DNA from 4 places in the Paenibacillus sp. FSL K6-4396 genome. Region 2 is predicted to be linked to each of the others. Evidence: predicted binding sites of a transcription regulator. Region 2 holds the regulator's gene; each other region holds the start of a gene.
The links. Region 2 encodes LexA, which represses DNA repair genes until DNA is damaged. Its sites were predicted from a motif close to CGAACATATGTTCG; they were not measured.
Positions count from the first base shown of each region.

Region 1: MHB85_RS16290 (DNA polymerase IV) is a predicted target of LexA. The motif match lies at 1,478-1,491, and genes of this name have one in related genera.
Region 3: MHB85_RS10300 (DNA polymerase IV) is a predicted target of LexA. The motif match lies at 1,335-1,348, and genes of this name have one in related genera.
Region 4: recA (recombinase RecA) is a predicted target of LexA. The motif match lies at 1,369-1,382, and genes of this name have one in related genera.

Region 1 covers NZ_JBBOCR010000001.1:3,761,871-3,765,090, reverse strand. Annotated here, with positions in the region: gene MHB85_RS16295 (YolD-like family protein) at 1-189, opposite strand, end outside; gene MHB85_RS16290 (DNA polymerase IV) at 186-1,403, opposite strand; gene MHB85_RS16285 (sensor histidine kinase) at 1,727-3,220, shown strand, end outside.
Region 2 covers NZ_JBBOCR010000001.1:4,115,154-4,118,373, forward strand. Annotated here, with positions in the region: gene MHB85_RS17800 (hypothetical protein) at 1-71, opposite strand, end outside; gene MHB85_RS17805 (DUF896 domain-containing protein) at 197-406, opposite strand; gene MHB85_RS17810 (LysM peptidoglycan-binding domain-containing protein) at 502-879, opposite strand; gene lexA (transcriptional repressor LexA) at 1,177-1,803, shown strand; gene MHB85_RS17820 (aldehyde dehydrogenase) at 1,909-3,210, opposite strand.
Region 3 covers NZ_JBBOCR010000001.1:2,257,088-2,260,307, reverse strand. Annotated here, with positions in the region: gene MHB85_RS10300 (DNA polymerase IV) at 1-1,245, opposite strand, end outside; gene cimA (citramalate synthase) at 1,777-3,220, shown strand, end outside.
Region 4 covers NZ_JBBOCR010000001.1:2,536,826-2,540,045, forward strand. Annotated here, with positions in the region: gene MHB85_RS11530 (competence/damage-inducible protein A) at 1-1,209, shown strand, start outside; gene recA (recombinase RecA) at 1,452-2,516, shown strand; gene MHB85_RS11540 (regulatory protein RecX) at 2,813-3,220, shown strand, end outside.

The DNA of each region.
Region 1 (3,220 bases), 350 kb from region 2:
GGTGGCTTGCAACGTATAGTTGAGGGACATATCTATATGTTGAGCAATAATCTCCCACTCATCTTCATGAATCAGTGGTTTCGCTTGATGATGAATTTGAGTACGATGCTGTATAATTCGTTCTTTATGTTGTGGAAGCATCATGCGGCTCGATTCCCATAATCCATTGGCCTCCAGTTTTTTGCTCATTTGTAATGCCCCCCAATTTTAGATGCTCTATCAATCGCTTGACCCGCAGCCGTAATGGAGCTCGCTCGAAGAATGGCAATGTCGCCATATCGATCCTTAATGTTGTCCATCACCTGATCAATGGCTCGTTTCTGCTCTTGATCATCAAAGAAAGATAGTTGATATGTATCCGCGTTGGATAATTGAGACAGGGATACGCCTACACGGCGCACAGGTTGCCCATCCCAATGTTGATGGAATATGCGTTTGGCGATCTTGCACAAATCAACGGTTATGTTTGTAGGATCAGACAGTTTAACTTGCCTGTGAAAACCAGTGGGGTGATCAAAATCTGCTCCCGATACACTCACAGATATGACACTACCCATCAGCCCTTTTTTACGGGCTCTTCTGCACACTTCTGTACAGATATCGAGAATAACCACTTCGATCTCCCATGCTTCTGTGAAATCCCTAGGCAGGGTCATTCCGTTTCCGATATCCTTTTGTGTGCTGTGTGTGTTGACGGTTACCGGCGAATTGTCGAGTCCATTGGCGACTCTCCAGATGACTTCTCCATTAACACCCCACTTGCTTCTTAATTTGGAAAGAGGCGTATTCGCCAGGTCTTTAATGGTTCGGATACCCATCTTCCACAGATGTTTTTCCATTCTTGAGCCAATCCCCCACATATCGCGGATGGGCTTATCTCCAATGTGAAGATGCAACTCCTCTTTCTTTAAGTGAAAAATGCCACCCTCCGCTTTTTTAGCAATCATATCGCAGCACAATTTACTGATAATTTTGTTTTCACCAATTCCTGCTCTTGCATAAACCCCTGTTTCATTATAGATTTTGTCTTGAATTTGTTTGGCCAGATCGACTGGATCATTACCAAATAGATGCATAGACCCTGTAACATCAGCAAATAATTCGTCTATACTGTATGGCTCGACCAGATCGGTGAATTCCTCAATAATGGACATGATCTGAGTGGAAACTTCGATATATTCTTGCATGTGAGGTTTTACAATGATCAGTTCAGGGCATTTCTGAAGAGACTGCCAGAGTGGTTCCGCGGTAGATACACCTTTAGCTTTGGCCAACGGACAAGCGGCAAGGATAATGCCAGAACGTCTTGCTGGATCGCCTGCAACGGCGAGTGGTTTATTTTTGTATTGGGGCATTTTTGCCTTTTCGACTGAAGCATAAAAACTCTGCATATCAATGAGCATAATGGTTCGCTGCTTAGTCCACACTGAAATCACTCCTGTACATTTAAGAACGTATGTTTCTATATATTATAAACCGAACATGTGTTCTTTATGCAAGAGGTAAATATTTATATTTGGCATAGGACCATCGAATTCGGAGCGTCCGATTTATACAAACCCCATTTACTATAGAATTACGCAGCTCCAGGGTTCAGATCGTTGACATCCACCTTTAAGTGGTGTCTTCTGTAAGCCCCTTGTCCTCATGTTCCCTCCCCTTATAAAGCTAGATATTGTAGAATAAAGCTAGAGATGATCGTTCTTATTCTACAGGAGGAAATGACATGTTGAAGGAAAAGTGTCCCACAGAGAACGGCTCTATTTTTTCAAAGCTGGCACTCGGTCTAGTTTTGATGTTTATGCTGATTGTACTGATCTTCTGGTGGATCTATCGATTAAATGTGGGAGATATTCAACGAGAGTTAGAAAAGAATAAATTGGGCGAAGTGCGATTCATGTCCTCCCAGCTATCGAATCAATTTGAGCAGGTATTAATGAATGCGCTAACATTATCAGAGGATCAATCCGTCAGAGGTTATACATATGTTCTTCATTACGGAAATGATTTTGCTAAATACAAGGCCAAGCTGGAGCTCATTGAGAAGCTGGCATTAAACAGTGCTTCCACCTCATGGAACAATACCATTATTTTGTATTATCCGGATCAAAAGGACACGGTATCTTCTGATCCCCAGTTTTCATTTCGATCATTCTCCATGTCCAAAGATCCGCTCGATCAATGGATATTACATATGAACAAGGATGGTACAGGTTATTATTCACATCTCACCAAGGGACATCGAGGGCCGATGTATATCGAGATCAGGATCTCATTAGATGTTTTGCAGAAAATGATGTCTGATTATACATCCGGAACACCGATGCTGTATGATTCCCATTTTAAAACAGCCATTCGAGGTTCAGGCTCCCTTGAACTTGCCCAGGCTGATGCTCAGGTTGTTCCACAGCTCAGAAATGACAGAGGTTTCTTTGAAATCTCCTTTCAGGACAGGAATTACTTCATCACTTATATGAAAGCAAGTATTCTGGATTTGTACTTTATCGACTATCATCCAACCAATCAGCTTCAGCAATCAATTTCACGTAACAATACGCTGTTTGTGCTGGCACTTGTAGCCCTGCTGCTTCTTTCGCTTTTGTACATCTTGGCTCTGCGTAATCAGATTCAACAACCCATTATTCGGTTGCGTAAAGCGATCGACCGGTTTGACCGGGGAGATTTCTCCAGCCGTGTCGACGAAACTCAAATTATGGAATTTAAAATCCTGGGTCGATCGTTCAACCGAATGGCTGAGAATACGCAGACATTAATTGAGCAGGTCCTTATTGGAGAACTTTCCGTCAAAGAGGCCAGACTCAAGCAGTATCAGGCTCAGATCAATCCCCATTTCCTATACAACTGTCTCAACTATATCCAGAGCAAATCGAGTGTAAAGGATTATGAATCGGTCACAGCCATGACCTTGGAGCTGGCTTCCTACTGCCGTTATATTCATCGTATTGAAGATATGGATTCGACGCTGGGTGAAGAGCTTCGTTTTGTGAATCATTACATGTCCATTATTCATATGCGAAAAAAAACGATCACTTTTGATATCGATGTACCCAAAGAGCTTCTCTCGGTCCGTATCCCTCGTATGATTTTGCAGCCACTCGTTGAAAATGGGGTCAAACATGGGATTGAACCCTCCATGGGTTCAGGGAAAATTACGATTCGCGCGGAGCAGGACCATGAGGTCATCCGTATCATCGTTGCA
Region 2 (3,220 bases):
CCACTTTTTTTGCGTTGCTGATTTAACTGCTTGGAATTTTTCTTAACCGTTCTCTCGAACGAACGCGACATGTGAATCCCCCTTATGTGTCTTTGTATCGGCTTACATAATTGCAAACCAACATTTCCCCCTATAAATTGCACACTCAAAATAACAGGAAGAAACCTAAATATCATAATGATATCATTAGGTTTCGTTAGTGTTTGAGTTTGCCTTGGTGGCCTTTGTCATTCTCATCATCAACAATCTCAATGGTATCCAGTTGTTGTCTGAAATTGCTGCGAATATTGCTCAAATAAATCTCTCTTAGCTCGGCACGTTCAGCAAGTTCTTCCTCTGACAATCCAGTGGACTTTTGCTTACGAGCCAATTCGTTAATGCGTGCTACCAGACTATCTATATCCAAGCTTGTCCCCTCCAAAAATACAAAGTCATATTAACTTTGCCATTATAAAGGCTGCTTGTCAAGCTGACACGCGCTAACACTCATTGACGTGCATTTTATTCTGCAAATTGCGGTAGAGCTAGTACTTGACCCACTTGGATGGAAGTCGTATGAAGTTGATTCACTTTCTTAATTGCTTCTATATAAATACGTGTATCCATATTCGTCGGTTTATGTTCCAAAGAAATACTCCATAAGGTTTCCCCTTGTGAAACGGCAATCTTCCCTCCAGGCAGAACATCATTCTCATTGCCAGCAAATACAGTTAAAACGGTGCTGCATCCAATAAATATAATCATAGAGGTAATGGCTACCTTTAACATCCATGAAGAAATCTTGAAACGCGCTAAAACCTTCTTGTAGTTCCCTATGTTAGACTTCACCAGTTCCGAATTCATTGGTTCATAAATGCTTTGATAAGTAGAATATCTCATTAAATACCCGCCTCCAAACGTTTGTTCCTATCTGTTGAAATCAATATAACACGAACACTTGTTTTGTTCAATAGATTTTCAGAACAATTGTTCGCTTCTTTTTTAGAAGGAGAAATTTCTTATTTCACTTCCTTTTGCAAAGCATTTGCAGTATTATGCTCTGACTTTTGGACAATTACTGTTCTATAAGTTAAAAAACACTGATTTAATGCTATTTTATTTAGAACTTATGTTTGTACGAACGGAGGTTCTATGTTATAATTTTCCCAAACGTTACTAAAATGGGGTTGATACGGTATGTCGAAGATATCCAGCAGGCAGCAGGCTATTCTGGAGTTTATACGAAATGAAGTCCGGTTGAAGGGGTATCCTCCTTCCGTACGGGAAATTGGTGAAGCGGTTGGACTGGCTTCCAGCTCAACAGTACATGGACATTTGGATCGTTTGGAGAAAAAAGGTTTGATCCGACGCGACCCTACCAAGCCAAGAGCCATTGAGCTTCTGAGCCAGGAAGAGTCTGAGCATTCTCATCAATTTGCTCATAGCGTTGCACGTATTCCTGTTGTTGGTAAGGTTACAGCCGGGGTTCCAATCACTGCAACCGAGAACATTGAAGACTACTTCCCTCTCCCTACACATTATGTAGGCGAACAGAAAGTGTTTATGCTTTCGGTAGTCGGAGATAGTATGGTGGAAGCTGGAATCGTTAACGGAGATTACGTTATTGTCCGTCAACAGCAAACTGCTGATAACGGTGATATCGTCGTTGCAATGACTGAAGACGATGAAGCTACAGTGAAAACGTTCTATAAAGAGAAAGATCATATTCGCCTTCAACCGGAGAATGCGACCTTCGAACCTTTACGTTTGAAACATGTTAGTATTCTGGGTAAAGTCATTGGCCTTTTCCGAGATATTCATTAATATTTAACTTGAGTAACAAAACTAGATGTAATGAAATACGAAAGAGGTTGCCCTGATGAACAGGGCAACCTCTTTTTTTCATGTTTATGTTATTTATGCGGCTAATTATTCACTGCGTTTCAGAACACTCTTGTGATGCGAGAACACATCAAAGCTCTGTTGTCCGTGATATGAGCCCATACCACTCTCTCCGACACCACCAAACGGGAGATAGTGTGAAGTCATATGAGAAAGTGTGTCATTAATACATCCCCCACCGAAGGATACTTGATTCAGAACCTGATCCTGCAGTTGCTCATCCTGTGTGAAGAGATATAGCGCCAATGGTTTTGGCCGGCGAACAATCTCATCCAGCATAGGATTCAGGTCACTGTACGTAAACACAGGAAGAATCGGACCGAAGATCTCTTCTTGCATCACAGCTGATTCCCATTTCACATCTCCAAGTACAGTCGGCTCAATGAGCAACTGCTCACGTACAGAACGCCCACCAATTAGCGTTTTGCCATCTGTGAGGAATTTCGACAACCGATTAAAGTTACGTTCGTTGACAATATGCGGGAAATCAGCGTTTTGTAACACATCATCCCCAAATTTATCTTTGATCTCTGCGCCAATCAGATTGATCAATTCGTCATGAACTTGTTCATGTACAAGCAAATAATCCGGAGCAACGCAAGTTTGGCCTGCATTCAGGAACTTACCACGAACAATACGCTGAGCTACCAGCTTCAGATCTGCGTCACTATGGACAATAGCAGGACTCTTACCACCTAATTCAAGAGTTACAGGAGTCAGGTGCTCTGCAGCTGCCTTCATCACAATGCGACCAACACCCGTGCTGCCTGTGAAGAAAATATAATCAAACTTCTCTTTCAACAATGCTGTGCTGGCTTCGACTTCCCCTTCCATAACGGCTATATACTCCTGAGGGAAGATCTCATGAATCAGATCATACGTCAAACGAGATACGGCTGGTGTTAATTCAGAAGGCTTGATAACTGCACAGTTACCGGCTGCAATTGCTCCAATCAGTGGACCAAACGCCAGTTGGAAAGGATAGTTCCAAGGTGCAATAATAAGCGCCACTCCGTATGGTTCAGGGTAAATGGTGCTCACCCCATCCGGCATAGCCGCATTGGTTGGGACTTGTTTGGGTGCAGCCCATTCCTGCAGATGTTCTAATGCAAAATCCAGTTCACCCAGAACTATTCGAATCTCGGAACTGTAAGCTTCCGCCTCAGATTTGTTCAGATCAGCCCGAAGTGCATCTTGAATCCGTTGCTGATACTTTTCAATTCCTTTTCTAAGCTGTTGAAGTGCATTAATCCGATACTCGATATTTTTAGTTTGTCCTGTATAAAAAAATGTACGTTGTTCTGTCACTAGTTGTTTTGCCTGATCCATAATAACATCT
Region 3 (3,220 bases), 1.9 Mb from region 2:
CCGAAGCAGCACGGAAGGATCGTCTCCAAGCATGCCGGCGGTCACAACAGCATTCTCACCAAATTTATCACGTAACTGATCCATAATCCGAATCAGATTGTCCTTCTTGGGCTTCTGCTCATATTCAAACAAGTCCATCTGCACAGCGGATTCTTCTCTCGGAATCAGGTTCTGAAGTGTCACACCCAGCATGCGTACAGGCTTGCCACTACCCCAATGCTTCTCAAATAGTTTACAGGCCTCACGGTAAATGACCGTTGCATCCTCCGTAGGAACTTCCATTAAACGTGATCGGGTGATTGTCTTCATATCCGGTGTGCGGATCGTAATCTGAATACCCTGGCTGAACATTTCGTGCTTACGCAATCTTCTGGCTACCTGGTCACTTATATTGAGGAACACACGATGAATCTCATTCATATCCGATACATCCGCCGGTAAAGTGGTTGTATGTCCAATGGATTTATTGGCTTCCCGTTCCGCGTGAACTGCGGAATGGTTAATGCCATTCGCAGAATTTTTGAGCCATGCTCCATTAACTCCGAATAGTTCGGTCAACATGTTCTCATCCGACTTGGCCAATTGACCAATCGTTTCAATGCCCAGTTTTTTCAGCTTTTCAGCCGTTTTTTTGCCAATGCCAAACATCTCGTTACATGGCCTGTGCCAAAGAATCCGGGGTACGTCCCTCATACGTAGAATGGAGATACCGTTTGGTTTTTTCAGATCCGAAGCCATTTTTGCCAATAATTTATTGGGGGCAATGCCAATGGAACATGGCAGCCCCAATTCATCCTTGATTCTACGCTGAATGCTCTCCGCAATCTCCATTGGATTCCCGAATTGCCTTGACCCTGTAATATCAAGATAACATTCATCAATGGACGTTGCCTCAAGTTGAGGGGTATAACTATACGCAATCTGCATGAAAGCTCTTGAATATTGACGATATAAATGAAAATCAGGACGAATCACAATGAGATCAGGGCACTTTTTCAAGGCTTGGTGGACAACCATTCCTGTTGAGATGCCTCGATTACGAGCGGCATATGAGCAGGTTACAATTACACCCTTTCGCAGTTCACTGCTGCCCGCAACGGCCGTTGCTTTTCCTCTATATAAATCTGGTTCCTCGGCTTCATGTACAGAGCAGTAGAAAGCATTCATATCGACATGCAGAATCACCCGTCCGGCTGTAGGATAGTATTGATCCACATTCGCTGGAGGATTGCCGTCTGAAGACATCATGAACCCCCGCCCTTTCTTGCACACTAATTAATGAAACGAATTTCTTTCTTCTATAGTATATCAAACCCGTTATGTTAATTCAGTCACGAACATTTATTTTCTGCGAGATCTGATCAGAGACCGAATAATCAACCAGCCTACACTCACAAAAAATATCAAAGTGACCAGGGCAATAACCGTATTTTCCCATACAAAACTCAAAATAAGCCCTCCTTTTCTTCCATATATTCCAATTAAAACTCAATAATAGATTATAACATACATCCGGATTATGATTAACATCCTTCTTTTTTCTCTAAAATCCGTTAATTGTTACATGATACTGCGATTTCGATGTAGCATTTGGCTATAATGGTGATATAATAATTAATTATACAAATTGACGATTTTAGGACAAATCAGCGCACCCAGTTTAACACAGTGTAGCGTTGCCGAATCGAAGGATTCGTCCACTAACGTACTTAACAGCTTTTCCCAACTTACAATCCATACTTTTAAAAGAGCGCTTTATCTCAAAGGAGGATCTTCATGTCAAAGGCCATTTCCATCTTCGATACGACTTTACGTGACGGCACACAAGGGGAGGGTGTCAGCTTATCGGCAGACGACAAACTCAAAATTGCCAAGAAGCTTGATGACCTGGGTGTACATTATATTGAAGGCGGAATTCCCGGCAGCAATACCAAGGACATTGAGTTTTTCAAAAGAGTCAAGGAATTAAACCTGAACGCAAAGGTTGTTGCTTTTGGCAGTACCCGCCGTAAAGGCAGCGTTGCTAGTGAAGACGCCAACCTGAAGCGCATGATCGAATCTGGTGCTCAGGCTGCAACCCTGGTCGGTAAATCATGGGACTTCCATGTGCATACCGCTTTGCAAACTACATTGGAAGAAAACTTGTCCATGATCTATGATTCCATCGCCTATCTGAAACAGAATGGTATGGAAGTCATCTTTGATGCAGAACACTTCTTTGACGGATTCAAACATAACCCGGAGTATGCTCAAGCGGTCTTGACCAAGGCCCACGAGGCAGGAGCGGACTGGCTCGTCATGTGTGATACCAACGGGGGGACGATGCCAAACGAGGTGCACGAGATCGTATCCACACTGCATAGAAGCCTGCCTCATGCCCATCTCGGCATCCATACACATAATGATTGTGAACTGGCTGTGGCCAACACACTCAGCGCTGTACAAGCCGGAGCCCGTCAGGTGCAAGGAACGATGAACGGTTATGGAGAGCGTTGCGGTAACGCCAATCTCGCATCCATTATCCCGAACCTGCAACTGAAACTTGGCTATGAATGTGTTACTGAAGATTCCATGAGACAACTTACAAACGTGGCTCGTTATGTTAGCGAGATTGCCAATGTGAATATGCCGATTAATCAGCCTTATGTCGGCAATGCTGCTTTTGCTCACAAAGGTGGAATTCACGTCTCTGCCATCCTGCGGGATTCACGTACCTATGAACACATCGTGCCTGAACTGGTTGGTAACAAACAACGTGTGCTGGTCTCTGAACTTGCCGGACAAAGTAACATTGTATCCAAAGCACAGGAACTGGGGCTTGAGTTCGATCCAAGCAATGCCAATTCACGTCAGATTATTGAGAAGATCAAAGACCTGGAGCATCAGGGTTACCAGTTCGAAGGTGCAGATGCTTCGCTTGAATTGTTAATTCGTGAAGCAAACGGTGACATGAAAGAATTGTTCACGTTTGAATCATTCAAAATGCTTGTGGAGAAAACAGCGGGCAAATCCGTTGTTTCTGAAGCTTTTGTCAAAGTGAATATCGCTGGAACAAGCGCTTATACCGCTGCTGAGGGCAATGGTCCGGTTAACGCACTCGATAACGCCCTTCGGAAAGCGCTGGTGCAATACTTCCCTTCGCTTGCCAACATGCATCTGTCGGACTACAAAGTGCGTGTTCTGGATGAGAAGGATGCCACAGCTGCCAAAGTTCGTGTAT
Region 4 (3,220 bases), 1.6 Mb from region 2:
ATCGTCAATACCAATGCCAGATACCTATCCCGTGAATTGGCTGCGATGGGGATCGATGTATATTTCCAAACGGTGGTTGGGGATAACCTGAATCGACTTAGTGAAGCTATTCGCATTGCGCAGGGCCGTGCAGACGTTATTTTATTTTCCGGTGGCATCGGACCTACCCAAGATGATCTGACCAAGGATGCGCTCGCAGCTGTTCTTAACCGGAAACTGCATACAGATCGAATGGCGATGGACAAAATTGAGAGCTTTTTCAGAGATCGTAATGTGGACATGACAGAGAATAACCGACGTCAGGCGATCGTTATTGATGGAGGAACACCTCTGGCCAATGAAACGGGCCTTGCGGCAGGAAATGCGATTTCTGACAATGACAAATATTATGTCGTGATGCCTGGACCACCTAAAGAGTTGATTCCAATGTTTGAACAGGAAGTCAAACCTTGGCTGTTCCAGCATGTACTCACAGAAGAGATGCCGATCTATTCCCGAATGCTCAAATTCGCAGGTATTGGTGAATCTGCTCTGGAAGATCGACTATTGGATCTGATTGACGCGCAGACAGACCCTACGATTGCTCCTTACGCGAGCGAAGGTGAAGTTACGGTACGTGTCTCCACGAAGGCTGCGAGTGAGGGAGAGGCGAAGCTGAAGCTGGATGCGATGGAAGTTCAGATTCGCGAGCGTTTGACAGAACATCTCTACGCGAACGAGGATGTGCCTATAGAGTACACGATTGTAACCATGATGTCTGACATGGGGCTGACGCTCAGCGCTGCTGAGAGCTGTACAGGGGGGCTTGTCATGCAAAGTCTGACCTCTGTACCCGGAAGTGCGTCAATGCTCAAAGGTGGAATTGTTTGTTACTCCAATGAAATTAAAGAAAAGCTGCTGAATGTGCCTCATGATTATCTGGAAGGTGAAGATGCACCTGGAGCGGTAAGTCCAGAGGTTGCAAAAGTGCTTGCTGAGCAGGTCCGCATGATTGGCGATGCTGATTTTGGCTTGGCTGTTACCGGTGTAGCTGGACCGGGATATTCGGAACGTAAACCACCCGGACTTGTCTTCATCGCTCTTGCTGAACGTGGAAAAGAGACGGAGATTCATGAGCTGCGTATTAATGGGAATCGTGAGACAGTTCGCATTCGTTCAGCCAAAGCGATTCTCTATCGCTTATGGCAAAAACTTGTGGCGATGGATTGATTAGTTAATAGCTTCGATTGCATTTACAGTTCCAAGCAAGTATAATTAAGGAAGACGGAAGAACCGTAGAATTAGGCTTTACAGCCTTGTTTACGGTTCTTTTTTCTGTTTAATGGAAAGTTTCCTTGAGGAAGAGGCGCCTCGGCCTTCACAAAAAAACGAATGTATGTTCGAAAAAAAGCTTGGCAAACGTGTTAAAACAAGGTATCATTATCTTATAAACAGTAAAGGGTGTGAGCTTATTGTCAGACCGTCGTGCCGCGCTTGATATGGCGCTCCGTCAAATAGAGAAGCAATTTGGTAAAGGATCCATCATGAAACTGGGTGAGTCCACTCATATGAATGTGGAAATTATTCCCAGCGGTTCCTTGGCTTTGGATATTGCATTAGGAACAGGCGGCTTGCCTAAAGGCCGTATTGTTGAAATATATGGACCTGAGTCTTCGGGTAAAACAACCGTAGCATTGCATGCTATCGCTGAAGTACAACGAGCGGGTGGACAAGCTGCATTTATCGATGCCGAGCATGCTCTTGACCCACAATACGCAAGCAAACTTGGTGTTAATATTGATGAATTGCTTCTGTCTCAGCCAGATACGGGTGAGCAAGGGCTGGAAATTGCAGAAGCTCTTGTACGCAGTGGTGCAGTAGATATCGTTGTTATTGACTCTGTAGCCGCATTGGTTCCAAAAGCAGAGATTGAAGGCGAAATGGGCGATTCACACGTTGGTTTGCAAGCGCGTTTGATGTCTCAGGCGCTGCGTAAACTGTCTGGTGCAATCAGCAAATCCAAAACAATCGCAATCTTCATTAACCAGCTTCGTGAGAAAGTCGGCGTTATGTTTGGTAACCCGGAAACAACACCTGGTGGTCGTGCTCTGAAGTTTTATTCCACAGTACGTCTGGATGTGCGTCGTATTGAGAGTATCAAATCAGGCAATGACATGATTGGTAACCGTACTCGTATTAAAGTTGTGAAAAACAAAGTGGCACCTCCGTTTAAACAAGCGGAAGTGGATATCATGTATGGCGAGGGTATTTCGAGAGAAGGCAGTATCATTGACATTGGTACAGAGCTGGACATCGTTAATAAAAGTGGTGCATGGTACTCCTACGAAGGCGAGCGTTTAGGACAAGGTCGTGAGAACGCAAAGCAGTTCATGAAAGAGCATAAAGATATTGCTGACATCATTGAACAAAAAATTCGTGTAGCCAGTAACTTGGTTACTGCAGTTCCTGCGCCAACTACTGAAGAGCAACAAAAAGAAGCAGCAGAAGAACAAGAATTGTTTGAAATCAACGAGTAATCTCTCAAAACCTCCCATGTAGGGAGGACCCTGAGGGTGTTCCCCTCTGGACTCCGTAAACTTGCCTGATTGAGCTTGGCTCGATTTGGATAAGGAATTATGGTGGGAGTGCTCTCGGTGTCCAACAGCCCCTGTCCCAATGGACAGGGGCTGTTGGCACGCTGACTGTCAGAGATAACTGTGGAGATAAAGGCCGGGCTGACTTCCCGGCCTTTTGTATTATTAGTGTTCTTTGTCTTATGTGAAGATGTGCTTGGCGTAGTCAGAATGAAAATGTTATGAAAGGGGAGACCTGAATGGATCAACATGACGAGGATTTGTATGAAGAAGCAGAACAGGATGGCCTATCCCAATTTCCGGACAACGAAGAACTTATTATTACACGTGTAGAACGAACGAAGAGCAGGCAAGCTCGTTATCGAATCACTTTTGGTATCCACTCTATTACGGTTCTTGAAGATGTGATGATTAAATACAGGATGACTCAAGGTAATACGTTTATGAAGAAGGATCTGGAGGAAATCATTGTAGCTGACGAGCGACAGCGGACGTATGCACAGTCTCTGCGCTTTTTGGAGCATAAACCGCGCACACGCCATGAATTAAGTCAGAAACTTCGTCAGAAGGAGTTTGCTGCACCTTTGATTGAAGAGGCGCTGGATCGGCTTGAGCGGGAGAACCTGGTGGATGACGATCTATTTGCG